Regions from separate parts of the Undibacterium sp. YM2 genome, predicted to be linked through region 1. Evidence: predicted binding sites of a transcription regulator. Region 1 holds the regulator's gene; each other region holds the start of a gene.
The links. Region 1 encodes LexA, which represses DNA repair genes until DNA is damaged. Its sites were predicted from a motif close to ACTGTATNNNNATACAGT; they were not measured.
Positions count from the first base shown of each region.

Region 1 (7,377 bases):
GGATATCGTACAGGGAGATGGTCTGGCCCGCATCTTCCAGCAAATCCAGAATATCATCCATCCGTGTGATCAGTTTATGGATGTCATCACGATCCAGTGGTGTGATGAAGGTTTTGTGCAACAATTCTATCGTGTTGTAAGTGACAGTATCAGCCTGTTTTTCTATGCTCTCTATCGCGTGAACACGGATCTCCAGGTCATCAAAGTTCGTCATCAGGGCAACCATTTCCTTGGAGCCTTTGACACATAACTCAGCATGTTGATTGAAGAGTTCAAAAAATTTGCCCTCGGTGGGCATCAAGCGTCCAAACATTTTATTCTCACTGAAAATATAAGATTTCTAGAATTGCCCAGGAAAGTGCATGCATACAAACATACCTGGCAACACTGTTCTACTTTTAAGTCTTTACAACACCACTTCGTCTCTACCAAGCAATCAATATCAGTTCATACTTTTTTTAATATTATTCGTTATCACCAAACACGGACAAATGACCGACGTAGTTATCGAATTTGGTGTATTCACCCAGGAAAGTCAGACGCACGCTACCAATGGGGCCGTTACGCTGCTTACCAATAATGATTTCTGCCGTCCCCTTGTCCGGTGAATCCGGGTTGTACACCTGGTCGCGATACAAAAAGATGATGACGTCAGCATCCTGTTCAATCGCACCAGATTCACGCAAGTCAGACATGACAGGACGTTTATTTGGTCTTTGTTCCAGGGAGCGGTTCAACTGGGATAAGGCAATCACTGGACAATGCAGTTCTTTTGCCAGGCCCTTCAAGTTACGGGAAATTTCAGAAATCTCGGTCGCACGGTTTTCACCGGCATTATTGGCTGACATCAATTGCAAGTAATCGACTATCACCAAACCCAGTTTGCCACATTGGCGCGCCAGGCGGCGTGAGCGTGCACGCAACTCAATTGAACTCAGCGCTGGAGTTTCATCAATGTACAACTGCGCATCATTCATTTTTTGTATCGCATGCGTCAGGCGGGGCCAGTCTTCATCAGTCAGCTTGCCGACCCGCAGGCGGCTTTGATCCAGACGACCTACCGAGCCCAGCATACGCATGGCCAACTGAGCGCCACCCATCTCCATGGAGAACACGGCGACTGGCAAGCCACTGTCTATCGCCACGTTCTCACCTATATTCAGCGAGAAGGCCGTTTTACCCATGGATGGACGTCCCGCCACAATGATCAGATCACCCGGCTGCAAACCTGAAGTCATTTTGTCCAGATCAACAAAACCGGTAGGCACACCGGTAATATCGTTCTGGTTGTCGCGGTTGTACAATTCATCAATGCGTTCAACCACTTGTGTCAGCAAGGGCTGGATGGCCTGGAAACCTTGTGCTCCACGCGCGCCCTCTTCGGCGATGGCAAAAATCTTGGATTCCGCCGCGTCCAGCATTTGCTTGACCTCTTTCCCTTGCGGGTTAAAGGCGTCTCCTGAAATCTCATCTGCCACGGTAATCAGCTTGCGCAAGACACCGCGGTCACGCACGATCTCTGCGTAGCGGCGTATATTCGCAGCCGAAGGTGTATTCTGCGCGAGCGCGTTGAGGTAGGTCAGGCCGCCGGCGTCTTCTGCCTTGCCCATGCCATTCAGGGCTTCATACACAGTGATGACGTCAGCAGGACGGGAAGAATTGATCAATTTGACCATGCACTGGAAAATGATCCTGTGGTCATAACGATAAAAATCTTCTTCGTTGATGAAGTCAGCGATACGATCCCAGGCGGCATTATCAAGCAGCAAACCTCCGAGAACAGATTGCTCTGCTTCTATGGAATGAGGGGGGACACGCAAGGCATCAAGTTGAGGATCAGAACCAGCTTTCATGGCGCGCATTATAACCGTTAAATCAGACTATCAGAACGTCCCAGCATGGAGAAATGAACCAGTTTGTGACAAGTTTGTGACAAATAGCGAAATCGCTCAAAATTCGGCCATCCACATAAAAAAAGCCGGGAAAACCCGGCTTTTTTGAATTTGCCAAGAAAGCAAATTAAGCGTGTTCGCCCAATACAGCAACGATAACGTCAACTACCACATCAGTGTGCAGAGCAACGGAAACACTGTGATCGCCAGCGATCTTCAACGGACCTTGTGGCAAACGCACTTGTGCTTTTTCTACCGCAAAACCTTGTTTAGTCAGGGCTTCAGCGATATCAGCATTAGTAACAGAACCAAACAAACGGCCATCTACACCCGCTTTTTGTGTGATTTGTACGGTCAGACCGGACAGTTTTTCGCCTTGAGCTTGAGCTGCTGCCAATTTGGCTGCTGCTGCTTTTTCCAGTTCAGCGCGTTTAGCTTCGAATTCAGCAACTGCAGCTGTCGTAGCACGACGAGCCATACGTTGTGGAATCAAAAAGTTACGTGCATAGCCGTCTTTTACGCGAACTACATCACCCAGATTGCCGAGATTAACGACTTTATCCAACAGAATAACTTGCATATTTTTCTCCTTTACCTTGTCGTCAATTACGCTGTGTGCAAATCAGTGTATGGCAGCAACGCGAGGTAACGTGCACGTTTGATTGCAGTGTCAACTTGACGTTGATACAGCGCTTTTGTACCGGTCAAACGTGCTGGCATGATTTTGCCGTTTTCTTGCACGAAATCTTTCAGTGTGTCGATGTCTTTGTAGTCAACTTTTTCTACATGTGCTGCTGTGAAGCGGCAGAATTTTTTGCGTTTGAACAAAGGGTTTTGTTGTTGACGCTTTTGCTTCAATTTGCTTTTGTCGAATTTTTTACCGAATGCCATTTTTGGCTCCTAATCTAGTAAATGTGTCCCGAATTCAGTGATATGAAAAACGAGACTTTTGCTATTGCGATTTTTGCGCGCTAAAAAACCGGTGAATTCCATGGGCTGTTCCAGGGCAATTTCTGTAAAACGCTGGGATATTTCACCAGCAGCCATCGCAGAAATCTCAAACTCGACCTGGCGGACAGTGTTCGCCTCACGAGTTTCTGAACTATGCATCAAGGTAGCAGAAGCTATCGGGATACCGGCCGGGGTGTAGCGCAATGCGCTTTTTCCCACAATCCGGGCTACGAGCTTCAGCTGATTCACTATTTTTTACGCGACCTTTGTCAATTATTAAGCAGCAGGCGCTTCAACACGTTGCGCTTTTGCAGCATCTTCTTTCTGAACAGCTTTCATCATAGGAGAAGGTGTTGTTTCTGCTTTTTTCAATTTGACTGTCAGGTGACGCAAGACAGCATCATTGAATTTGAATGCTGTTTCCAACTCGAGCAGAGTTTCAGCATCGCATTCGATGTTCATGCAAACGTAGTGCGCTTTCGCCAGTTTTTGAATCATGTAAGCCAGTTGACGACGGCCCCAGTCTTCAACGCGGTGGATTTGACCACCACGGGCTACAACACTTGCCTTGTAGCGCTCGATCATTGCAGGAACTTGCTCGCTCTGATCTGGATGTACGATAAATACGATTTCATAATGACGCATATATTCTCCTTGTGGACAATAAAAATAGCCCGCCTCGGCGTCAAGACGAGTGCGGGAAGAGGAAAGCCGACAATAATAACCCAGTTTTTCATATTGATCAATTAGATCAGTGACTTAGGCAATTTATCTGCCAATTCCTCATCGTAAGTGAGGTATTTTTTTCACATTTCTCATTAATTACGGTCATTTTGACTTGCATATTCAGCTTTACTGTATAAAAATACAGACTGCTTGTATATACAGCACCTTAACACTAGAAAACGCCATGCTCAAACTCACTTCCCGACAGGAACAAATCCTGAACCTGATCAAAGACGCCATTCAAAACACGGGGTTTCCTCCTACTCGTGCCGAGATTGCGACAGAGCTGGGGTTCCGCTCTACCAATGCTGCTGAAGAACATCTGCAAGCCCTGGCACGCAAAGGCGTCATAGAAATTGCGGCAGGTACTTCACGCGGTATACGCCTGCTGGAGTCAGAGTTGTCCAGCCATATCACAGGCAAGCAACTGGCCTTGCCTCACCCCGCTCTATTGCAACTTGCCCTGCCACTGGTTGGCCGCGTTGCCGCTGGCTCCCCGATACTGGCGAGTGAACACATAGAATCCACTTACCACGTAGATCCTGCCCTGTTTTCTGCCAAGCCGGATTTTTTACTAAAGGTACGCGGCATGTCCATGCGCGATGCTGGCATACTTGACGGTGACTTGCTGGCCGTCAAAAAGGCTGACAGTGCCCGCAATGGCCAGATCGTGGTTGCGCGCCTGGGTGATGATGTGACCGTCAAGCGCTACAAAAAAACTGGCAGCCTGATAGAGCTGATGCCAGAGAACCCGGATTATCCCGTGATCAAGATTGGCGACTCGGAAGAAGATTTCGCGCTGGAAGGTCTGGCTGTCGGCCTCATGCGCAACTGGGTTTGAGGTCAGCCCGGGCGTGATTTTACCCTCTCGTTTGCTTCACGCCCGGGCAGAATCTCAAGCTTATATTTCAAGCTATTTGTTTCTGTCTACTGGCAAGCCCGCCTTGCTTCCTCTCATTAAGTGACTCACTCTCAGCTGAGATAAGCGACAGATATAAAAAAACGTCCGGACTTTCCGGACGTTTTTCATTTCAGAGCAACAAGCTGTTGCTTCAGAAGCTTAGTGCTTAACAACCGTTGTATCTGCAGGTGCTTCAGCTGGCGCAGTGGCGGGCGTTGCAGCCGCCACAGAAACAGGCTCATCCACCAAAGGAACAGGCTGGGTTTCCAGTGCAATTTCCAGGACCTTGTCTATCCACCTGACCGGGATGATTTCCAGTTTGTTTTTTACATTGTCCGGGATCTCTGCCAGATCCTTGGCATTTTCCTCAGGTATCAAGACTGTCTTGATGCCACCACGGTGAGCAGCCAGCAATTTCTCTTTCAAGCCACCGATAGGCAATACTTCACCACGCAAGGTGATTTCACCTGTCATGGCAACATCAGCACGAACCGGGATGCCTGTAAACACTGACACCAGAGCCGTGGTCATGGCTATACCGGCAGATGGACCATCTTTTGGTGTTGCGCCTTCTGGTACATGGATATGGATGTCGCTCTTCTCGAATACATCTGCCTTGATACCCAGACGTTTGGCGCGGCTGCGTACCACAGTGCGGGCTGCTTCTATCGATTCTTTCATGACATCGCCCAGTGTACCTGTGCGTATCACACCGCCTTTACCTGGCATATTGACAGCTTCTATGGTCAGCAAATCGCCACCCACTTCCGTCCAGGCCAAACCGACTACCTGACCAATCTGATTATCCTTGACGGCAACACCAAAGTCATAGCGACGTACACCCAGGTATTTATCCAGATTTTTAGAATTGACCGTAGCTTTTTTCTCGGTCTTTTTGAGCAAGAGCATTTTCACGACCTTGCGGCAAATCTTGGAGATTTCCCTTTCCAGCGAACGCACACCGGCTTCACGGGTGTAATAACGAATGATGTCGCGTATTGCACTTTCAGCCACGGTGATTTCGCCTTCTTTCAAACCATTGTTCTTGATTTGTTTAGGCAACAGATAACGCTGGGCAATGCTGGTCTTTTCATCTTCGGTATAACCCGACAGACGTATCACTTCCATCCTGTCCAGCAATGCTGGCGGGATATTGTAAGAGTTGGACGTCGCTACAAACATCACATCGGACAAATCGAAATCGACTTCGATATAGTGGTCCGAGAAAGTGTGATTTTGCTCAGGGTCCAATACCTCCAGCAAGGCAGACGAAGGGTCGCCACGGAAGTCAGCACCCATCTTATCGACTTCATCCAGCAGGAATAATGGATTACGTACACCGACCTTGGACAGGCTTTGCAAGATTTTGCCTGGCATGGAGCCTATGTAAGTACGGCGATGACCGCGAATTTCTGCCTCATCACGCACGCCACCGAGGGCCATACGCACGAACTTGCGGTTCGTGGCACGGGCGATGGATTGCCCCAGCGAGGTTTTACCCACACCTGGAGGACCTACCAGACACAGGATAGGCGCTTTCAACTTGTCGACGCGCTGTTGTACTGCAAGATATTCCAGGATGCGTTCTTTGACCTTATCGAGGCCAAAGTGTTCGTCTTCCAATACTTTTTCAGCATTCGTCAAATCATTATTGACCTTGGATTTTTTCTTCCATGGCAAATTGACGATAGTGTCGATGTAATTACGGACGACAGTAGCTTCTGCCGACATAGGCGACATCATCTTGAGTTTTTTCAACTCATTCTGTGCTTTGTCGCGGGCTTCTTTAGGCATTTTGGCGGCCAGGATTTTTTTCTCCAGCTCGTCAATATCAGCGCCCTCTTCACCCTCGCCCAGCTCTTTCTGTATAGCCTTGACTTGCTCGTTCAGGTAATACTCGCGCTGGGATTTTTCCATCTGGCGCTTGACGCGACCACGGATGCGCTTTTCAACTTGCAAGATATCGAGCTCGCCTTCGAGCTGACCCAGCAAATGTTCAAGACGTTTTGCCACACTGAAAATTTCCAGGATGACCTGTTTTTGTTCCAGCTTCAAAGGCAGGTGCGCGGCGATGGTATCAGCCAGGCGACCAGCGTCATCAATGCCGGACAGGGATGCCAGAATTTCTGGTGGAATCTTTTTGTTCAGTTTGACGTATTGGTCAAATTGCTGAACGATAGTACGGCGCATAGCCTCGACTTCTGACTCATCACCTTCATCGACGGCGATCGGTGTCAGGTCAGCAAAGAAATGCGACTCAGAATCATGGATCTTGCTGATGCGCGCACGTTGCGCACCTTCGACCAGCACCTTGACAGTGCCGTCGGGCAATTTCAGCATTTGCAGAATATTGGCAATACAGCCAATTTCATAGATATCATCTGCCGAAGGTTCATCCTTGGCAGCAGCTTTCTGGGCAGCAAGCATGATGCTCTTGCCCTGGTCCATAGCGGCTTCGAGGGCTTTAATGGATTTGGGGCGGCCCACAAACAGGGGGATTACCATGTGCGGGAATACAACGACATCACGCAGTGGCAACAACGGCAATTGGGTTTGTTCGGTAATCAGAGTAGTCGTCATGGCGCACCTTTCATAAATACTGGTTAACAATGTTGGCGCACTGGGCGGAAACACAAGCCCATTCTGGAAAAAAACAATAAAAAAAGCCACTCAGAGAGCTTCTCCGGGTAGCTTTACGATTGAAGCCAGAATCGTTTGGTTAAACCATTGTACTTCGAATCAAATTAAAAAAAGGCAAAATAAATAAAAATGGGGAGCTAAGTCCCCATTTTTGTTACTTCGCAGCAAACAATGCCATCAGGCACCAGATACTTTTGGCTGCTCATGGTAAATCAGCAAGGGTTTGGCGCCATTCGTAATGGTATTTTCATCAATGACAACTTTTTC
Region 1 is NZ_AP018441.1:2,173,353-2,180,729, reverse strand. Features, by position in the region: gene UNDYM_RS09810 (DUF47 domain-containing protein) at 1-313, opposite strand, end outside; gene UNDYM_RS09805 (replicative DNA helicase) at 465-1,853, opposite strand; gene rplI (50S ribosomal protein L9) at 2,020-2,472, opposite strand; gene rpsR (30S ribosomal protein S18) at 2,499-2,783, opposite strand; gene priB (primosomal replication protein N) at 2,793-3,092, opposite strand; gene rpsF (30S ribosomal protein S6) at 3,120-3,488, opposite strand; gene lexA (transcriptional repressor LexA) at 3,754-4,410, shown strand; gene lon (endopeptidase La) at 4,630-7,050, opposite strand; gene clpX (ATP-dependent Clp protease ATP-binding subunit ClpX) at 7,288-7,377, opposite strand, start outside.

Region 2 (7,377 bases), 370 kb from region 1:
CTTTGCCAACATCACGCAGTACACTCTTTGGGCGGTAAGAGATGATCACGGCAGTCAGTGCCGCTCTCAGCCGTCCATACTTGTTGTAGATGTACTGAATCACTTCTTCACGCCGCTGATGTTCGAAGTCCACGTCTATGTCCGGCGGTTCGTTGCGCTCTTTTGAGATGAAGCGCTCAAACAGCATGGTTCCACGTGCCGGGTCCACCTCGGTGATGCCTAGGCAATAGCAGACAGTCGAATTGGCGGCGCTGCCACGCCCCTGGCAGAGAATGTTCTGACTGCGGGCGAAGCGCACGATGTCATACACCGTCAAGAAATAAGGTTCGTACTTGAGGTCCTCAATCAGCTTCAGTTCATATTCGAGCTGGAATTGCACAGTTTCGGGAATGCCAGCCGGGAAACGCCAGTTGGCACCTATATAGCTTTCGCGGCGCAAATAGCTTGTGACGGTTTCGCCTGCCGGAACAAATTCCTCGGGATACTCATACTTCAGTTCATCCAGGGAGAAGGTACACAGTCTGGCAACCCGCAAGGTTTCATCCAGTGCCTCCCGGTTATACAGGTTGCCGATGCGCAGCCGCGAGCGCAGGTGTTGTTCAGCATTGGATGCCAGTCGGTATCCGCATTGAGAGATTGGCAGTCCATGGCGGATCGCGGTCATGGTGTCTTGCACAGGTTTATAAGAGCGTACATGCATGCACACGTCACCTGTCGCCACTACGGGTAAGCCGTATTGTTCAGAAACAGCATAGACCACATCCTTGTGCCTGTCGTCCTTGGACCGGTTGTGCAGGCTCAACGCGATGCGGGCACGGCCTGGGCAGGTATGTACCAGCCAGGCTGCCTGCAATGCCAGTGTGCTGGCATCTACCCCATAGGTAGGGGCCAGGATCAATTGGCAGTCTGGCATGCCCTTTAAATGTACCAGGTCGCCTTTGGGATGGGCGATGTCCTCTGGCCTGATCAGGTAAGTACCTTTTTCTGCACGGGTACGACCGACCGTGATCAATTCGCACAGGTTCCCGTAGCCATTCTTGTTCATCGCCAGGATAATGAGATTGAAGGCTGGGGTATGGTTCTCTGGCGTCACCAGCATCTGGCTACCGATGATCAGGTGCAAGCCTAGCTTTTTGGCTTCCACGTGTGCTTTGACGACACCGGAGACACTGCATTCATCCGTGATGGCAATGGCCTGGTAGTCCAGTTTCGCTGCACGCTGGATCATGTCTTCCGGCGATGAGGCTCCGCGCAGGAAACTGTAGTGTGTAAAGGTCTGGAGCTCGGCATAAGCCGGTAGTAAAGATGAGGTCAGCATGGCAACTCACGCAAATAAGCCGTGCAAAAACCAGCGCGGGTCCGAGGTCCGCTCAAGGTAGACCCAGTAACATGTTGCATCACTGCCCTGGGCAACGTAGTAGTCACGTGCTGCCATGGCATTGTCGAACCAGCCGCTTTCTATCCGTTCGGGCCCTTTAATCAGCTTGAGGGGCGAGTTGTAGAATGGACGGTCATCACGCATCAAGAGCTGAATGGGATTTTCTAATACCCAGAATGGCCGCTCCAGGTCGATAGAATCCGATTCTTGCTTGGCACATTTAGTAGAGACCGGCACCCAGCAATTGGCACGCTCAGGGCGATGGTCAGCTAATGGCGTTAGCTTCAGCACATTCTCTTTACCCAGGCGAGCGACCAGTAACTCCAACAGGCGGTTGTGATCCTCCTGCGAACCACCAGGCTCAGGGAATAAGGAATCGGTTGGCGGCAACATATCGACCAGTTGCAGGACTTCCAATCTGAGGGCAATGACGGGAGCCACCAGCTCAAGTCTTCCCAGTCTCTCTTTTAACAGGCGGATCAGGTGATCTTCGTGCCATGCCGGTTCGGCCAGACTGATTTCGAGAACGGAAGGCGCTATGGCCGCACGACCACGCTCATGTTCCAGGAAGAACACAAAACAGGAAACAGCCTTTTGCAGTGACACCAGCCAGCCGACCAGTTGCAATAACAGGCGCTCGGAGCCAAACAGCAGTGCCTCCGCATGCTCAATACGGTCATGTGTCTCCATCCGGGCAGAGAAGGTCAAGGGCGTCTTGATCCATTCAAACAGTTCCGGTGCCATGCCAAAGGCTTTATCCATGGCTTCCAACAAGAGCTTGTTGGTACGCCTCTGCAATCCTGCCCTTGGCAGCTTGCGTAGCTGACCAATGGTGTCACAGCCTATGCCTTGCAGCCATTCAAAGTGCTCGTGGGCAGATGGCAGAAGCAATACAGGCAGACGGTCCAGCAATCTCTCCATGGTGCCAGTCTGAACGACACGCCTGACCTGCCCATATTTCTTACTGAACGGTACTCTGGAGAGCAGCCATGCACCCATGGCTGTGGGGGCAGTGGCCATGGTCGCGGTAAATCCCAGCATGCGCACACACTTCTTGATCTGCCTGCAAATAGCCCGTGGGCCACGGAACAGACTCAGACTGGCAGTAACGTCCATCAGGACACAGAAGTCATCAGCGTAGGTGACTTCAGGGGTGAACCGCAATAGCGCCATCGCGATGGCGTTGAAGGCTATGTCTTCCTTGTGCAGATCACGATCTATCATAATCGCGTCGGGTACGACTGCAGCAACGCCGCTGCGCCGCATTGCAGGACGCACGCCGGCAACTGCCGCCTCCCGGCTTGCAGTCAGGACACGGTCTTGTTCCATTAATACATAGGGACCAGGCTCAGACCAGGATGGTCTGATTGCTTCCAGTGGCAAGAATCGCAGGTGCAGGCAAATCCACATGCGCATGATCGTGTTCCGTTGAGTTGTTGTGGCGACTGACAGGCATGTCAGGCAGGTTAATGAAATGGATAAGGTCTGAATGTGGTCCTTGCCGTTTGACGATTTCCACATTGATACCCGATCGCGCCGGTCGAAGAGCTAAACGCAAAGGTGCCGGAGAAGTATCTCTTTGCGCTGACACTGGACGCATGAGAAAGAAATATGTGTCGGTTGTCTGTGCTGCCAGGTTCAATCGTCGCAAGGCTTCAGCACGGATATTTGCTTGCCAGAGCAGTACTGCACCGCAACTGCCGTTCTTCAAAATTTGCTCGGTGGTCCACAGGGCATCGGCGGTGGTTTTGGCTTTGAGCCACATGAGCCGTTCTGCGGGCAGGTTCCAGCTTTGGCATGTCAGGCCATTGGGGGCATGGGGTGGCTGGATCAAGGCGATGCGCTGTGATCTGGCTATCGCTGCCAGAGCTGGCTTCAAGAGCTGCATTTCGCCGATGCCTGCCTGCTGGACCAACAGCTCGATCAAAGATGAGCGTGGCCAGCCTTCATTGGGTAACTCTGCATCCAGTTCTTTGAAACCAGATGAAAGCGTCGACGCTTTATAGACAGCCATCTCGCTGGCCCGCCAGATGGCGTGCGGCATTTTGCCTAGCACACTGGATAGATTTGGCGGGATTGGTGACTGGGCAATCATGATTTTGTTGCTGACGAAATAATTTTTTGGATTGGAAAAATACTGAATTAATGTACAGTATATGCACAAAAAAATTAAATGTCATCTTCATTTCCGTTTGTTGATTTCTTGAAAATGAAGGTGGTTGGGGAGAGATTTTCCGCTATGCCAAGTTAACGGATCATTTTTGCAACGATTTAACAATTATTTAAATATCTAGCTTTATTTATAATTTTTGTAAAAAAATAAGAAGATATTATTCAATTAGTTACAACCCAATTCATCCGTCACCAACATATGCTGGAAATTGTTTATGACGGCATCTCTGGTTGACTTTGCTTGTCCTTCACAGATAGGAAAATAATGAAAACTTCGATTCTGAATGTAATGTTGTTGGGGCTGATCATGACAAGTTCGATCGCATGGGCAGACAACAAAGCAACCTGCGATGCTGGCAAAGGCAGCTATGTCACAGGAAAAGTGACATCTGCGCCAAAGTTTAAGAGTGGAAAATTTCTCAAGGGTGTCGAACTTTCGCACACCCATCTCAACGTGAAAGTAGACGGCACTGGCGATATCTATGACGTTGCTATCGATAACGTGTTTGCGACGGGCTATGTGAAAAACATGAAAAAGGTGAGTGTGTAGCTCTTTTGATGAAAGACAAACCTATGGCGCGAGCTTACATTATGGTTGTATTAGTAACAACTATTCTCTTTGGAACGCAAATATGTATAGCGAGTCCTCACAAGCAGATTGATCTTCGCAATCAAACCGATGCGGATGGAGAATACACAGTCTCAATTTGTTCGCGCCCCTCACCAGGCCCCGAAGGCTTGCCTGGGCACATGTTTGTCGCATACAGCTTCAAGCCCACTGATCAAGATCGAAAAGTGATTGCATTAGGCTACACGACTAGAGCAGGACTCATCCAAGGGGTTTTGTCGTTCAGCGCGCTGCTCACTATGCCTAGCGGATATCTCGGAGAAGAGAATTTCACGCACATGGAGGAGCAGTGTCTTGAGCTCCTCGTAAACAAAAATGACTTTGATCATGCATGGTCAATTGCTCAGCCGTTCTATAATTTACCAGCACTAAGTTCGGTGCAATACGCTGGAATCTATTCATTAACGAATAATGACTGCGAAACATTCGCAACTCAGGTTGCTCGAACCTTTAATAGCCTTGTAGTGCCTCAAAGGAAAATCCTCGACCTACCAGAGGCCTACGTTCGAAAGCTCATTGACGCCAACTAGTTAAGCAGCGACATGTGTCGCTGATAAGTAAGCGCATTGAATTAAATTCGATAGATGAGAGTAGCTTTACTTTATGGACACAAAATTATTTACACCCTCCGAGGGACGCTCATATTCCAAAAAATCAAGTTTGTATTAATTGGAATTCTGGCTTATTTCTAATTGAATCCAGGCAGCATGTCTGATGTGACTGAGAAAACTGCCCCGACGTAGTTTTGATCTATCGTAAAATCGGCCGTATCATACGATACCAATCCCTGTACTCTAAATGACCACGCGTTTGCATCATTGGGCTTAATCCATTGAAGATCTCGTTTTCCATTTGGACCACAGCTTCGCAAGTCAACAACCTTGGATGGTAGTTTCGACTGATTCGAGATATTGATTGGGGTAATGGTAAGTAACGCCTTCGTAAAAGGCTGGTTGCTACTCGTATAGACCGACGGTAATTCGCATTGGACACTCACCCCAAGTGTTAAATCATTTTGAATAAAGTCAAAATAGGCAGCTTCAATCGAATCGTTTGCGGCGGAAGTATCGAATACAAACTGAACCACGTCTGCAACGGTTACTGCTTGACCAAAACACTCCGTGAGTGAAATCGATGCCTTTGCGGCGATTTTGCACGTCGATATTGCCTTATTCAAGAGTTGCTTGCCTGAGTTATTTTGAGTAACTGCAAATGAGATGGAAACAGTCTCGTCGCTCGTATTTAGTATTTGATCATTCACCAAACGCATCGGGAGAACGCCAACATGAGACTGTAGACGAACGATCACCTGAATTTCAGTAAAGGAGTCACGCTGCTGTGCACTTCTTTTGATCCTCAATGTCACTGGAATCCCGGTCAAACTACGCATTTGATGAAGTATTAAAGCTGCTCTGCTTCTTGGCATAGTGAGACTGATTGAAAGATCACTGCCTACTCGCCATGCTGTCGCTGTGCCCTCCTGCCAAGCTGCCGAATCAATAGCTACGTCGAGTGCCTCCAAAGCGTTCACATTGGTTGAAACTACATCCTCAGAGCGAGATGTAGCCAAGACGACTGCGGGATCTACAAGCAATGTCCCCAAAACCGTGACAATTAGATTCCCAGACGGATCAACTTGGACACTTCCTTTTTGCCGCACTCCATCGACTGCACTGAACCTTGGTGTAATGTGGGTGGGGGCGGGCGCGCGTGCCAGTGATACAAGATCATTGATCACCGTTCCGCTCGAAAGGAATTCAAAACTTTGGGGATTGGTTGGGATAGTGGTTCTAAAGATAGATCCAAAACGAGCTCGATCAGAAATAGCGGCGTCGATAGTCTGTAGTCCCTCGGCAGAGACGCCAACGCCAACGTCAACAATTGGTTTGTACTTACTTAAATAGGAATAAAATTTAAGCGCTTCCTGCCATCGTTGTTGATCCATTGCTTGCTTGGCCGCAGCCAAAATTGAAGGGAGCGCACTTGTCTCCCATGCCTTGATCCAATCTCCGAGCGCACTGCCGTTACTATCCGCACATTCAGGCAGTGTCAGGCGTTGAAGCGTTCCACTAACAGGCGCTGGAATCTTTACATTATTTGCCACATTGACTGCCCCCTTGAGACCCTCACGTAGACGCTCATAGGAGTTTCTCTCAGGATGGTTGCGAGCATCCCAATAAGGCTTCAAGTTGGCATACTCTCCAACCCAGAAACTGTCGGAAACGGACATTTGCGAGCTGGGGAAATCGTCTTCTGAATATTGAGCATTGAGCGCAGAGAGAGCTGCTTGGATTTGATTGAGGCCTGTGCTAACAGCGGTCGGGCCTGCTTGGGTATTTACAACTATTGATGACCCTGCCACTGTAGACGTAGCGTTCACAGCTGCCTGCCCGCATACATTGAAATTGAGGCCAACCTGAGGTGCAGTCGGCGCTTTGTAAAATGGAAAAAGGGTAGACATGCCGTACTTAAATCCAAATAGAGGGTACCCATTTTGCCCTGGAGATCGGTAAGCAAATATTGTTAATGACGCAGATTGATCGACATCCACGTCATCAACAAATAGATGGACGTCTATAAGGTTATTGGCGCCATCAACACTAATAGACGTGTCCGCTGCGGCACCAATACGCCTACCAATTAAGATCAAACGTCTGGTCTTGGGACTAACCGTAATTCGAACATTGCCTGTGGGTTTCCAGTCGAGAAATCCAAGTACCGCAGTCTCCGTATCTGGGAATGGAATGAATACTGTAGCGTCATTAGAAACGAACCGTGCGACCGTCTGCGCGGTGGCGTGACCAGTGAGCAACTGCATCACGAGAGGCAGAATAATGGCCCACTGTATTTTAAAAGCTAACATGTTGGGGTGAATTCTGAACAGTCGAATGCCTTATTTAAAGGCGCATCCTGCCACAGCCCACTCCAGGAAAACGTTCGCTTTGTTCCATCCTTGAAATTGGCGTCAAACTTAATAGATAATCTTCTCGGCAAGTCCAATTGGTCAAACAACAGAAACGTAGGTCTTGGGACGCTTTTTACTCCGTTTAAACTAGCTGGCGAAATGAAGCCTGTACCAATTGTCTTGTCATCTGCTTTCACAGTTAGTATTCCATTTCTAATGCCTGCGTCAACGCCATCTACGCCAGACCAAGGAAGACTATCAAACCTAAATTGAAGTTGCTCTACCATTGGCAGA
Region 2 is NZ_AP018441.1:2,544,835-2,552,211, forward strand. Features, by position in the region: partial or broken gene UNDYM_RS11570 (error-prone DNA polymerase) at 1-1,318, opposite strand, end outside; gene UNDYM_RS11575 (DNA polymerase Y family protein) at 1,325-2,794, opposite strand; gene imuA (translesion DNA synthesis-associated protein ImuA) at 2,727-3,473, opposite strand; gene UNDYM_RS11585 (hypothetical protein) at 3,816-4,100, shown strand; gene UNDYM_RS11590 (hypothetical protein) at 4,109-4,708, shown strand; gene UNDYM_RS11595 (hypothetical protein) at 4,867-7,041, opposite strand; gene UNDYM_RS11600 (hypothetical protein) at 7,035-7,377, opposite strand, start outside.
Region 2: imuA (translesion DNA synthesis-associated protein ImuA) is a predicted target of LexA. The motif match lies at 3,515-3,532, and genes of this name have one in related genera.

Region 3 (7,377 bases), 3.0 Mb from region 1:
CCGTCTGGGCTTCAAAGGTTCTGAAGACCTGGGTGGCGGTCTGAAAGCAAATTTCCAATTGGAAATGGGTATCAATGCTGATACAGGTAGCTCCGCTCAAGGTGGCCGTGCATTCGGTCGTCAAGCTTTCGTAGGTTTGTCTGGTGACTTCGGTGGTATTAACTTCGGCCGTCAATACACACCAGCATTCGTTGCTATCGACAGCTTCGATCCATTCAGCACTGGTATCACTAGCGGTACAGCAGGTAGCGGCACATCCGGTCTGGGCGCTGCAGCTTACTTCGACCACGGTGGCGTTCGTATCAACAACTCCGCTGTCTATAACACAACTAACCTGGGCGGTTTCGTAGGTACTCTGGCTTATGGTTTCGGTGAAGTTGCTGGTAACACAACAGCTGGCCGTTACATCGGTTTCTCCGGTGCTTACACTGCTGGTCCTCTGTTTGCTGAACTGGCATACAGCAATGCGCAAAATGCTACTGGTACTAATGCAACCAAGAGCTACTTGCTGGCTGGTACATACAACTTTGACGTAGTTACAGCACACGCTGCTTTCTCCTCTATCAAAGATGATGGCGTAGGCGCAGCTGCTCTGGATCGTCGCGTATGGTTGCTGGGTGCGACAGTACCAGTTGGTTCTGGCAATATCATCGCCAGCTACATCCGTTCCACTAACCAAAACAGCTTGTTGAAAGCTGCTAACGGTACACAATTGGCTCTGGGTTACACATACTCCCTGTCCAAGCGTACTAACCTGTACACTTCGATCTCCCGCGCAAGCAACGACGCAAACATCAATCTGGGTAGCGCTGATTCTTCAGCAACTTTCCACCCAGTACCTAACGGCGCTGATGTACGTCTGGTTAACGTTGGTATCCGTCACAAGTTCTAATTTAATGCTGACTTAGGTCAGTTTTAAAAAGAGCCTGGCAAGATTGAGAAGGCACTCACGGTGAGTGCTTTCTCTTTTCGCGTTTGCTTTGTGAAGTGTTTCAAACAATGCTGGCAGCGGCTGCCAGGCTGAATTGCCAGTAAAGTTTATGCGCTTCTGCAAAAAAGAAAAAGGCTGACATGCGATGCATGTCAGCCTTTTTCATTCAGACAATCAGTGTTTCACAGAGATTGCCGCCATAATATCTGATGTTTGGCTGTTTTAAGCAAAACTGACACTCAAGCCCGGTAATGGGATACCAGAGAAAGCGGTCCCCCAGGTTTGCCCGGCCTGCACCGGGTAAGCATCAGTCCAGGTGCCGGTGGTGATGATTTCACCTGCCTGCAAAGCTGGGAATTGCGGTTGCTTCTGCAGCAGGCCATGCAGGTGCCAGATCGCATGCAAGGGGCTGTCCAATACATTACTGCCATAACCCGCGCTCAGCAGTGTGCCATCGCATGACAGCGAGACGCTGGCATTGGCCAGCAGCTCAGCCAGATGCTGACGGCTGGCGCTCGACAAGATTCGTGGTTCACCGATCAGCAGGGTGCCGTGCAGGCCAAGTGCAGCTATCGCATCGGCAGCCTCAAACTTCCAGTCGGGGTAGGGGCTGACGACGATCTCTATGCCATGTGCCATCCATTCCAGGCAATCTGCCAGTTCTTCTATGCAGGCATCGGCAGCAGGTGTCCTGCCGAGCTTGAATACCACTTCTGGCTCTATACGTGGCTGCAAGGCACCAGTCAGGCTTTGATAAGCATGGTTGTCTTCTACATAGCGCACTGTGCTGTCAAACAGGCTGCTCCAGATAGGTTCGCGTATGGCGGCTTTTTCGCCGTACTTGGTCCACAGCTTGCGGTTGGTAAAACCTAGTTTACGGCCTATGCGCACCTCGCCTTCGGCGGCGCGTATGGTGTCAGATGCCCTTGCGATGTCATAGGCATCATCTATGCTGAGTTCAAATTGCCAGCTCAGGGGGCTGACATGCTGGGTGCGTGCCCGCGCTTCCAGGAAGGTGTAGGCATGTTGTTCGGCTAGTAAGGACATGGCATCAAATTTGGTAAGATTGAGCACAAACCATGGAGGGCTGGAGTATCAGGTGCCGCCCCACAAGTCTCCGTTATTGCCCGATCTGGGCATGGTCACGCCAAAATGCTCATACGCGGACGGCGTTGCTATCCTGCCTCTGGGCGTGCGTTGCAAAAAACCCTGCTGTATCAGATAGGGTTCCAGTACATCTTCTATGGTGTCGCGTTCTTCGCCTATGGCGGCGGCAACATTGTCCAGTCCTACCGGGCCACCGCCAAATTTGAAGAGTATGGCTTCCAGCAGTTTTCTGTCCATGAGGTCAAAGCCAACTGCATCAACATCCAGCATTTTCAATGCCGCGTCGGCCATGCCTTTGGTAATTTCACCATTGCCCTTGACCTCGGCATAGTCACGCACACGCCGCAACAGGCGGTTGGCAATACGCGGTGTGCCACGTGCCCGCTTGGCGATTTCTCGTGCACCGTCGGCCTGTATCGGTGCGCCCAGCAGTGATGCGGAGCGGGTGACGATCTTGGTCAATTCTTCAGGCGTATAAAATTCCAGTCTGGCAACGATGCCGAAGCGATCGCGCAGCGGGTTGGTCAGCATACCGGCGCGGGTAGTAGCGCCGACCAGGGTGAAAGGCTGCAAATCCAGCTTGACCGAGCGGGCTGCCGGGCCTTCGCCTATCATGATGTCAATCTGGTAGTCTTCCAGCGCCGGGTACAAAATCTCTTCAACGACCGGTGACAAGCGATGTATCTCGTCAATGAAGAGTACGTCATTGGCTTCCAGGTTAGTCAGCAGGGCAGCCAGGTCACCAGCGCGTTCCAGCACCGGGCCAGAAGTCTGGCGCAGATTAACACCCATCTCACGCGCAATGATGTGTGCCAGCGTTGTTTTCCCCAGGCCTGGCGGGCCAAACAGCAAGGTGTGATCCAGTGCTTCGCTGCGCTGTCTTGCCGCCGTGATAAAAATTTCCAGCTGGCCGCGTATCTTTTCCTGTCCCACATATTCATCAAGCTGCTTGGGACGCAGGGCGCGCTCTATCGCCTCCTCATTGGGAGAACTGGGCGTGGCCGAGATAATGCGTGGCTCGCTGAAGTTGGATGAAAGATTGTCGGTCTGTATTGTCATCGCTTAGCCTTTGGACAATGCTTTCAATGCCAGCTTGATGCCATCTGACACGCCACTGCCAGCAGGCACGGATTTCATCGCCAGCAAGGCTTCCTTGTCAGAATAACCAAGGGCCTGCAAGGCATTCAGGATGTCGGCGCTATGATCACCCGCAGCCAGTGCCGCAGTGGCATTGCCCAGGTCTGCACCGAGTTTGCCCTTTAGTTCGAGCAATAATCTTTCAGCAGTTTTCTTGCCTATGCCGGGCACGCGGGTCAGACGTCCGGCTTCCTGCAGCGTAATCGCCTGCGCCAGATCGGCTACTGACATGCCGGACAAAATAGAGAGCGCAGTGCGGGCACCGACGCCGCTGATCTTGATCAATTGCTTGAACGTCGTGCGCTCTTCAGCCGTGCCAAAACCAAACAGCACATGGGCATCTTCGCGTATTGCCAGATGCGTCAGCAAGACCACTTTTTCACCCAGATGCGGCAGGTTATAGAAAGTGCTCATGGGCACATCGACTTCATAGCCTACGCCCTGGCAATCGACCAGCAATTGCGGAGGATTCTTTTCTATCAGAGTGCCTGCAATGCGACCTATCATGAGACTGCTTTCATACTGTATGAATAAACAGTGATAGTAAACGATTCTTGGGCGTTTGACGAGGTAAATGCGGGGAAATTATATGGATATTGCGATACTGCAATGTAGCGGGTTCCGCCAGAAGCTAGCCGACCAGACGCCCGCCCTTGACACGTAAGCCCTTCTTGGCCAATCCCGGTGCAATCGCGCCCAGGGTCGCCAGCGTATCGCCACTATGTGCGTGGCAGATAGCGACGCCCAGCGCATCTGCCGCATCACTGCCGGGCAGGCCCGACAAGGCCAGCAGACGTTGCACCATGTCCTGTACCTGTTCCTTCTTGGCGCGGCCATGGCCAACTACGCCTTGCTTGACCTGTAGCGCTGTGTATTCTGACACCGCCAGGTCGGCAGCTACCAGCGCGCAGATTGCCGCACCCCTCGCTTGCCCCAGCAACAGGGTGGATTGCGGATTGACGTTCACAAACACTTTTTCTATCGCTGCACAATCTGGCTGGTAAGTGCGTACTATTTCTGATACGCCTGACAAGATTGTCTTCAAGCGTTCTGGCAAAGTTCCATCGACGGTTTTGATGGTGCCTGAGGCAATATATGTCAGCTTGCTACCTTGTTTATAGATCACGCCAAAACCGGTGGTGCGCAAGCCGGGGTCTATGCCTAGGATTTTCATGGATTCTTTGTGGATATCGGTGAGCTGGTGTTGCTGAGCGGGTCTTGCTGGAGAGTATAGCGTATCAGTGTGGATTTTTATTTGTGCTTATGTGAGTGGGTGATTACTTTTGCTTATTGTTTGTTGTGATTGATATGTGTCATATGCCGATTTGTTGTTACTTGCGAATGGTATTCGTGAGCAACGAACGTCACCAGGCTCCAACCTGCGCTGGAGCGACGTTAATTTTTTTTGTATTATGTGGGCGATACCTAGCCCGGTTTGTATCGTCGTAATGCGGTACTGTCGAATAAGCCCGTATTCTCAAATTCGTCATTCCTGCGTAGGCAGGAATCTACCTGGCTGGCGCACCAGTGGCGTTCGTAGTACGCCGAGGTGCTAATTGCTCACGAAGATATTTCTTGCATGTTGGCGTTGAAAGTATTGGCGAATGGTATTCGTGAACAACCAACGCCACTAGGCTCCTGCCTGCGCAGGAGCGACGTCAATTAAGTGCGGGGGATTTAACGAATCACGTTTCTGTCAGAGTCAAACAATATCCAAATACAAATCCCGCCAATAAGGATTGCTCTCTTCAATCAACCTGATCTTCCATTCCCGCTTCCATGCCTTGATCTGCTTTTTCGCGCTGAATGGCAGAAAGAATCGAATCGACCTGTTCAAACCAGACCAGTTGATTAACCTTATGTCGGGAGGTAAAGCTGTCAACGAAATCGTTCTTATGCTGATAAACACGAGCTATCAAATCGTTGGCAACACCGACATATAAAGTGCCATTTCGAGCACTGGCCAGGATATAGACGTAAGCCATAAAGGTGAGAATGCAGAATAAAAAACGGCTCTGGGTGAACAGAGCCGTTTTAAACAGAATCACTAATTGATCAATACTTTATCAATATCATATCAATGACGGAAATGACGCGTACCGGTATAAACCATGACCACACCACGTTCATCCGCAGCATCAATCACTTCCTGGTCACGCATGGAACCACCCGGGTGGATCACGCAAGTTGCACCAGCATCTACTACCACATCCAGACCATCACGGAAGGGGAAGAAGGCGTCAGACGCGACGGCAGAACCAGTCAAAGTCAAACCAGCATTCTGTGCCTTGATGGAAGCGATGCGGGCCGAGTCTATGCGGCTCATCTGACCAGCGCCTACACCCAGTGTCATGCCATTGCCGCAGAAAACAATTGCATTTGATTTGACATACTTGGCCACGCGCCAGGCGAACATCATGTCAGCCATTTGCTGTGGTGTAGGCTGCAATTTCGAGACGACGCGCAGTTCTTCCTGCAAGACGTTTTTGGCATCCGGTGCCTGTACCAGCAAGCCTCCGCCAACACGTTTCATATCATATTGATTGAAGCCATCACCCAGAGAAATTTCCAGCAGACGTACGTTTTGTTTTGCTGCAAAAATCTGTTTCGCTTCGGCAGTGAACGATGGTGCGATCAGCACTTCAACGAATTGCTTGGCGACGATTTCAGCAGCCTTGCCATCAAGTTCGCGGTTGAAGGCGATGATGCCGCCAAATGCAGAAGTCGGGTCAGTCTGCAAAGCCTTGCTATAGGCTTCAAATGGTGTCGCGCCCAAAGCCACACCGCAAGGATTGGCATGCTTGACGATGACGCAGGCAGATTCAGCGAAAGACTTTACGCATTCCCATGCGGCATCGGCATCGGCGATATTGTTGTAAGACAGTTCCTTGCCTTGCAATTGCTTGTAGTTGGCCAGCGAGCCTTCGAGAGACTTCAGGTCGCGATAGAAAGCGGCAGACTGATGCGGGTTTTCACCGTAACGCATTTCCTGTACTTTTTCAAAATGCAGGTTCAGGGTTTGCGGATAAGCGCTGCGTGTGGTGTGCGCCTTGTCTTCACCCAGGCTGGTCAGGTAATTGGTGATGGCACCATCGTATTGTGCCGTATGGGCAAATACTTTTTTCGCCAGCGTGAACTTGGTGTCATAGCTGACGACGTTTTGATTTGCCTTCATCTCTGCCAGTACAACGGCATAATCAGACGGATCGACAATGACAGTCACGTCCTTGTGGTTCTTGGCAGAAGAGCGCAACATGGTCGGGCCACCGATGTCGATATTTTCTATCGCATCTTCGAGTGAGCATTCACCCTTGGCGACAGTTTGCTGGAACGGGTACAGGTTGACCACCACCATATCGATGGTAGGAATGCCATGCTGCTCCAGTGCTGCCACGTGTTCAGGGAAATCACGGCGTGCCAAAATACCGCCATGCACTTTAGGGTGCAAGGTCTTGACACGGCCATCGAGCATCTCAGGGAAGCCAGTGTAGTCAGCCACTTCGGTAACAGGCAGGCCATTGTCAGCCAGCAGTTTGGCCGTGCCACCCGTGGACAAGAGCTTGACACCGAGCGCAGACAATTCACGTGCAAATTCGAGCACACCGGTCTTGTCGGAGACGGAAATGAGGGCTTGTTTGATCATGATTTTTGATGTGAGTAAGGAAATCGGTGTCAAGCCTCGAGTATGGATTAAAGCAAACCGTGCTGCTGCAATTTCTTGCGCAAAGTATTCCGGTTAATGCCTAACATATCGGCGGCTTGTGACTGGTTGCTCGATGCGCGCGTCATGACCATTTCTAACATCGGTTTTTCAACGGCTAACACGACCATGTCGTAAATATTGGAGGCAGGTTGCTCGCCCAGGTCACGGAAATATTTTTCCAGGTTTTTGTGGACGGCGTCTTGAATGCTATCTTTGCTCATGCTGTTTTTATCACTGTTCGGTTAAGCCAGGCGGCGGGTAGTCCATGCTTCATGGACGGCAAGACAATTTATTTTTTGTAAAAGTGCTTCGTCTTATGCTGCCAGTTTTTCTTCAAAGGGGCGGTATTGTAACCGCTCCCCAGCCATGTGATCAAAAAAACTGCTGACGGCGGCAAGTTGTTCATCACAATCCGTCAGTAAGTTCATTTGTTGCCGGAAATCTTCACCACCTACCAGGTCTTGCACATACCAGCCTATATGTTTGCGTGCCGTTCGTA
Region 3 is NZ_AP018441.1:5,195,633-5,203,009, reverse strand. Features, by position in the region: gene UNDYM_RS23855 (porin) at 1-892, shown strand, start outside; gene UNDYM_RS23850 (2-keto-4-pentenoate hydratase) at 1,154-1,978, opposite strand; gene ruvB (Holliday junction branch migration DNA helicase RuvB) at 2,027-3,097, opposite strand; gene ruvA (Holliday junction branch migration protein RuvA) at 3,101-3,682, opposite strand; gene ruvC (crossover junction endodeoxyribonuclease RuvC) at 3,807-4,349, opposite strand; gene UNDYM_RS23830 (GIY-YIG nuclease family protein) at 4,924-5,223, opposite strand; gene purH (bifunctional phosphoribosylaminoimidazolecarboxamide formyltransferase/IMP cyclohydrolase) at 5,253-6,818, opposite strand; gene UNDYM_RS23820 (helix-turn-helix domain-containing protein) at 6,866-7,099, opposite strand; gene dusB (tRNA dihydrouridine synthase DusB) at 7,193-7,377, opposite strand, start outside.
Region 3: ruvA (Holliday junction branch migration protein RuvA) is a predicted target of LexA. The motif match lies at 3,697-3,714, and genes of this name have one in related genera.

Region 4 (7,377 bases), 610 kb from region 1:
GCTGGCACGATATTGCGTATGCAGAGCGTCGATGTGCCATGTGCTTTGCTGGCATCGAATATCGAATGATCAGCAAAGCTTTCTGCCAGGCGGTTGAACAGCAAGGCATCCAGATAAAACTGCTGCAAGTCCGGCGCTAACTGGCTGGGATTGTCAGCAAAGTAAAGACCAATTTCTGTGCACAGACGCGTCAGAGCGGCCAACAGTTTCTCTGGTATCTCGGCATGCGGCTGGTAATCAGCCTCCTGCTCTTTTTCCAGTTGAAGCCAGGCGCGATACAAACTGTTCAAAGTTTTTTTGAGCGCTGGCGGTGGCGACTTGCGCAAGCGCTTCAGGCTATCGCGTTGCAGCTCTACACTATACATCTGGCGCGCCCGAGTCACCATATTGTGTGCCTCATCCACCAGTACGGCGACACGCCAGTTGTTCACTATCGTTAAACCATGCAGCAAAGCATACAGATCAAAATAATAGTTGTAGTCGCCAATGATGACATCGGCCCAGCGCGCCATTTCTATGCCCAGATAATAAGGGCAAACCTGATGTTCAAGAGCGATGCTGCGCAAGCCTTCTTTATCAAGCAATTGCTGTTCAACAGCGGCCGCACGTGCGGCAGGCAGGCGATCATAGAAACCTTTGGCGAGCGGACAGGCATCACCATGACAAGCGGCTTCAGGGTATTCACAAGCCTTGGTCTTGGCGACCAGTTCCAGCGTGCGCAAGCCTAGCTTTGGCGTGCTGTTCTGGATATTGCCCAGCGCATGCAAAGCCAGTTGCCGTCCTGATGTTTTTGCTGCCAGATAAAAAATCTTGTCCAGCTTGTGCTCTGCTGTCGCCTTCAACAGAGGGAACAAACTGCCTATGGTCTTGCCTATACCCGTCGGCGCTTGCGCCAGCAGGCAACAGCCGCGCTTGCTGGCCTTATACATCGCTTCAGCCAGTTGCCTTTGCCCTGGTCTGAATGTCACGTGTGGAAAAACCATATCCGCCAAAGCCAGATCACGTGCAGCACGGTGAGCTGCTTCCTGCTTTGCCCAGGCAATAAAGCGCCCGCCCAACAAAGCAAAAAAATCTGCCAATTCACCAGCAGCTAAGTCTTGCTGCAGCACAGTCTCTTTCTGGCTTTGTATATTGAAATACACCAACGCCACACTGATCTTTTGCAAGCCCAGCTTCTGGCATAACAAATGTCCATACACCTTTGCTTGCGCCCAGTGCAGGTTACGGTGGTTATCAGGCATGGCATGCAAGTCACCCAGGTAGGTCTTGATTTCTTCAACCTGGTGCAAGTCGGGGTCATAACCATCAGCTCGGCCACGCACATGCAAGCTGCCATGCTGGCCTTCCAGTTTTACTTCACGCTGGTAACTGCTGCCTCTGCGCAGGGCCACTGTTGCATGCCCGGCCATACCTTGCTCGGCAGTGGGTGAGGGGGTAAAGCGCAAATCCAGGTCACCTTGCTTGGCCGTGAACTCGCACAGGGCACGCACGGCCACCGTATAACTGGCGGTGCTCTCACTGCTCACTGTTCAGCCTCTTGCCATTCCAGGTAGCACACTGTCACCGGCATATCATGTGTCGCGCAAAAGTCCAGCCAGCGCTTCTGGTTATCCTGCAATTTATCGCCAGGCCCCTTGACCTCTATCATCTGGTAACGCCGTTCTTGCGGCCAGAACTGTATCAGGTCAGGGAAGCCATTGCGGTTGGCGCGGATGTCCAGCAAGATGCGCTCAAAACTATGTTTCAGATGTTGTGCAGGTATGCACTCCAGCGCCATCTCCAGCAAGTCTTCAGACAGCGTACTCCAAAACACAAAAGGTGACTGCAAGCCAGACTTGGCCGCATAAGTTTGCCGTATGGTCTGGCGATAAGCATCTGTATCGAGCTGCGCAAAACAGGTCGCAAAATCATCCGTCCGCCGCGCCTGAAAATCAACACTCAATAAATCCGCAGGCCCGCGCTGGAAAGGGTGAAAAAACGCCCCCGGTATTGCCTTGAAAATCACAGACCAGCACAACAAACCAAACAGAGAATTGATAAGCGCATTCTCCACATAAAACACCGGCGCATCATCTGTACGCAAATGATCACGTACCACATACTCAACCACATAATCTTCTTGTGGATAAGGCAGGCGCAAGGCCAGTTCTGTCGGTGGCTTGCTGGCTGCTTTGGCGGCTTTAGCCAGCCCCAGCTTGCGGGCAAGGCGCGGTGCAATGCGCAACATCTGCTGATGCTCTGCCTCACTCTCAGGCGCTTGCTGTGCCAGCATCAGCAAATCATAGGCGGCCTGCGTCTGTTCACTTTTCTCCAGCACACGTATGGCACGCAAGCGCGCGCCTGGGTAAGTGCAGCCCGCATACACCTGCTGCGCCAGCGCCCAGTCCTTTTGCTTTTCCAGGTACTCACCAATCTGGTACAACAAGCGGTTACGGCGGCTGGCAATCCATGCATTGTCCAATGCATGCAAATCAGTCGCAGCCAGTTGCGCCAGCACTTTAGGCACAGGCTGCTCCGCATGAAAAGCCTCACGACAGGCATGCAAGGCCAGATAAGCATCAATATCTGCCCGACAGCCAAAGCCGCGCGAAGCCGCAGAAAACTCCACCTTCTCATACTGGAAAATACCCAGGTCAGACAATACAAACTCAGACCAGTCCTGATACAGATTACCAAAAAACAGCAGCCGCAAACGATCACACAAATCCTTGTTCAGCACCTGGTAAGCCACATCATCCACAGCACTGACAGCGCCTGAGCACCAGGCAGAAAAAGCCTGGCTAGCCGTATGCCGTAGGCTAAACAAACCCAGTTGCTCAGCCTTGGGCAATTTCTTTTCAGCAGGTGTCATCGCCAGCACCAGCGCCAGCTCAGGCTTTTGCAGCAAATCAAACAGGCCCGCAATATCGAGCTCAGGATCAGCCTGCACCCAGCCCACATCCACTAGTGCCTGCATTGCAGCACAAGTCTCACCAATCTCGCCATACACCAGCTTGCTGGCCCTGAACACGCAACCCTTGCGCATCACCATACGCACAAACAAAGCCCGCGACGCCTGCGGCAGCTTGCCGAACTGCTCTATAAACGCTTGCTCATCATCAGCCAACAAATCCGCGTAGCGCCCACCCACCCAGTCCAGCACGGCCTGGAAGTTTTCAAGGTAGTAAAAAGGATTATCCAGATTGGCAAGCATGGGGGAGGGGAGTAGCGTTTAAATAACTGTATATGCATACAGTTTAACGCAATGTAGCGTGAAGGGTAAACGAGAACTGCGTCCAATTCCGTCTGTATTGAAGCTGCAACGGTTAAAATACCGCCACATACTCCTTCCCCTTCAAGGGAAAGGCAGGGATAGGGATGGGTTTCCGTCGAATACCCAGGCAGCAATCCTGCTCATGAATCCCGCCCAAGACCCCAAAGAAAACAAAAATGAACAAAGCCGAAGCCATCCAAATCGCCAACGATTCCCTGCAAGCCAACGTCCTCAACGAAGGCAACACCCAATTCTCCCAAGTCGTCCGCTACGGCAACGACGAAGGCTGGTGGCTCAATATCCCCTGACCAACTTCAGAAAAGAAAACCACTTCCTCATCTGCAGCGAAAAAGCCAAAATCATCCGCCACCTGATGATCAAAGCCAACAACATCTTAAGCCCCGCCACCAAGTTCCGCGTCAAGGACGGCATCGCCGACATCTTCATCTCATCCGCCAACCCCAAACGCCTGACCGATGTGCTGCAAGGCGGCAGCAAATACAGTTTTAATAAGCATTTGGTGGATGAGCATAGGTATTAACAATTTGCATGCAGATAAATGCGAGCAGGTTTATGCCCAAACCTCATCCAGATACGTTGCCGCTAACAGCTTGTCACGTAAGGCGTAGCGTGCTGACTGCATATTGATTTCACTAGTATCTGTACGAGGAACAGGCGTGAGCACTGTCGCCGCCTGCTTGAAATTGATCATGTACTTACCAGTATCGTTGTAAGGGACGATAGACTCAATTTCAGCAATATGCGTAATCGCTGCGACTGGAGCAACTTGGTAGGCGGCGATGTATTTTAGTTTTGGTATTTGTTTGGCGTTGATCCTCACAGCAAACCAGCGGTTTTTATTTAAGAATTGCTCTTTAAATCCATCTTCACGGGCTGGGATGACTATAGTGTCGAACGTGCCGCTTTCTGAGCCCACAGGCTGCACTTGTTCCGTCACATCTGTGATCTTAGGTGGAGTAAATGCGTTGATGCCCAGCATGGGCAAGATCAGCAGCATGTCCGCCAGAAAAGCTTGTGCAGTGGCTTTTGCGGCTGGCGACATGGTTGGTTCTGTGGGCGTATTTTTGTTAAGCAAAATGGCACTGTCATACCTTTTGGCCAGTGCAATGAGCGTAGACTCAAGGTATTGCACTTCAGTCTTGCCGATTTTATGATTTTGATCAAAAAAGTATACGCCCCAGACCCAGCCTTCTTTGTTAACGACGTGATTCTTAAGCCTGTCACCAACTGGATCTGCTTCGCCAATATAAATTGTTTCTTCGGCGGCGTTGCCTACCAAGATATAAATACCTGCCTGCGAAATACCAGGTTCTTGTTTCAAACTACCTACTAGCTCTTTGGTAAACACCACTCCATGGCCCGACCAATTGGACTTGTCCACGTGGCGAATCGCTTCCGGGTCACCAGTGGTGGCAAACAGGGTTATTGAGAACGGTTGCATCACATCTATCCTTATCTTAAATCTTGGTTGTCATAGCGACCTAGTCATTCGCTACTGCTTGCAAAATGTCACGGCGCTGGTCGCGTCAATAAATCAAAAATCACCTTCGCAAAACCGGCATTGCGTTTAGGGTCAGACAGTAACTGCATCATTTGAATTTGATGCACTTCGCTGCTGTCCAAAATTGCATCATCGACAGCCTTGGAAAAATCACCCAGCATGGCTTGTTCTGCGCTGTTGTTGGCGATTTGTTGCATGACGATGGAGTTTTCCCTGACCTTGTCGCTGATGGTATAGGCGTAATTCACCATGTCCTGGTCAGTCAAGTGGTCGGTGATGAACAACTCGTTAAGCCTGTGAATGATCTGTGACAAGAATTCAGTTTTCTTGTCTTTGGCCTTGGCTGTGCCTGCGCCTTCACCTGGCACCAGCTGGTATTCTTCCTGATCTTCTTTCAGCATCAAATGCTGTTGGCGGATTTTGGATACGCGATAGTGGCTCAGAGAGATGGTCGATAAATCGATATCGTCTTCGTCAATGATGGTTTCTCGCAGCATGGGGCGCAGGTTGCGGGCGTACAGACTGAGTTTTTCCAAATCCTTGTCATCGTAATCAACAATTTGCGACATGAACTCATAAAAGCGCACGAAAGTGCCCAGGTCTTTTTTGAAAATCTCCAGCGCATCCCTGGCTTTCTTGCAATCTTTAAGGCTGTTCTCCGCATTGGCAATTAGTACCGCATCATTAAACTTCTTTGTGCGTTCAAACATTTCCTTGGCTTGCTTGTAAGCCTCTACCGCATGTTTATAGCGTTTTTGCCAGCGCTCTACCGCTGGTTTGCAAATATTGGCAATGGCGGCGTTGCTCTTGCTTTGCACAAAGAAGGCTTTGCAGAACTGCTCAACTTCTGTCCAGGTAAAAATATCCGCAGTGCGCAATTTATCAAACAGATCAAAAATCAGGTTAGGGTTGGATACATCTGCCAGTTCGGCAGTCTGAAAGTAAGGCTGAAAGGAGGAAAGAATATCTTCCGGGGCATTAAAAAAATCCAGCACAAAAGTGCCCGTTTCTTTTTTGCCTGGGTAAGTACGGTTCAGGCGCGACAGAGTTTGCACACATTCCACACCACCCAGTTTTTTATCCACATACATGGCGCACAGCTTGGGCTGGTCAAAACCTGTTTGAAACTTGTTGGCGACGATCATGAGTTGATAATCATCCGTGTCGAAAGCCTTGCGCATGTCGCGGCCTTTTAAAGCCGGGTTCATATTCGATTCTGTAAATTTTTGATCTAGCAAGGCTTCGACATTTGGGTCTTTGTCGTTAAATTCTACCTCGCCAGAAAATGCCACCATGGCCCGTATCTGTTGATAGTCAGGCTCACTTTCACTTTTCTTGGCAATATAAGCGTCAAAAGACTTTTTATAGCGCACTGCTTCTTTGCGTGAGCTCGTCACCACCATGGCCTTGGCCTGTCCACCCAATAAGCCCATCACATGCGTTTTAAAATGCTCGACAATGATCATGACCTTTTGGCTGATATTGTGGTCATGCAGGCGCACCCACTGGTTGAGCCTGACCGTGGCTTTCTTGCTTTCCACCTGTTGATCAGCATCGTTGATACGCATGGCCAGGTTATAAGCCACCTTGTAATTGGTATAGTTCTGCAATACATCCAGAATGAAGCCTTCTTCTATCGCCTGGCGCATGCTGTACACATGGAAGGCAGCAGGCTTATTGGTTTTTGAAGCCTGTTCTTCAGGGCGGGGGCGGCGGCCAAATAATTCCAGCGTCTTGGTTTTGGGCGTCGCAGTAAATGCCAGATAGCTCAGGTTTTTGGAAGCACGGCGTGAGGCAACCGCAGCATCAATGATATCGTCAGAGGTGATTTCATCTTCATCACTGGTGCTGCCATCCACCATCAAGACTTCTTTCAACTTGCGCGCTGTTGAGCCAGTTTGCGAAGAATGCGCCTCATCAGCAATGACTACATAATTACGCTCTTTTAGGCTCACACTGTTTTCTATCGCCTGCAAAACAAAAGGGAAGGTTTGTATCGTCACGATAATAATCGGCTGTGAGCTTTCTAAAGCCTTGGCCAATTTTTCTGATTTTGAGCCATCACCTTCCTGATTGTTGATGCGTCCAACCACGCCGTCGGTATGTTCAAACTGGGCGATGGTGTCTTGTAGTTGCGCATCCAGCACAGTACGGTCTGTCACCACAATGACAGAGTGAAATTGCTTATTGCCCCGTTCATCATATAAAGACGATAACTGGTGCGCCACCCAGGCAATGGAATTTGATTTCCCTGAACCCGCGCTGTGCTGTATCAGGTATTTATGTCCTGGCCCTTCAGTACGTGCTGCTGACAGTAACTTATTCACTACATCCCACTGGTGATAACGCGGGAAAATCAGGCTTTCTTTTTTATACTTGCGGCCTTCCCAGTCTTCTTTTTCTTCTATCTGCAAATGCACATAGCGGCCCAAAATCTTCAGCAGATTGTCTGGCAATAAAACTTCATTCCACAAATAATCAGTGGCGTATTGCGTGACATCTTCAGGCACGTCATTACCAGAGCCACCATCATGTGTACCCTTGTTAAAGGGCAGGAAGAAAGTATCATCCCCTTCCAGCCGGGTAGTCATATAGACTTCGT
Region 4 is NZ_AP018441.1:1,559,084-1,566,460, forward strand. Features, by position in the region: gene UNDYM_RS06920 (ATP-dependent DNA helicase) at 1-1,526, opposite strand, end outside; gene UNDYM_RS06925 (VRR-NUC domain-containing protein) at 1,523-3,193, opposite strand; gene UNDYM_RS31065 (hypothetical protein) at 3,430-3,561, shown strand; gene UNDYM_RS06930 (hypothetical protein) at 3,543-3,794, shown strand; gene UNDYM_RS06935 (GIY-YIG nuclease family protein) at 3,825-4,715, opposite strand; gene UNDYM_RS06940 (type I restriction endonuclease subunit R) at 4,784-7,377, opposite strand, start outside.
Region 4: UNDYM_RS06925 (VRR-NUC domain-containing protein) is a predicted target of LexA. The motif match lies at 3,219-3,236, and genes of this name have one in related genera.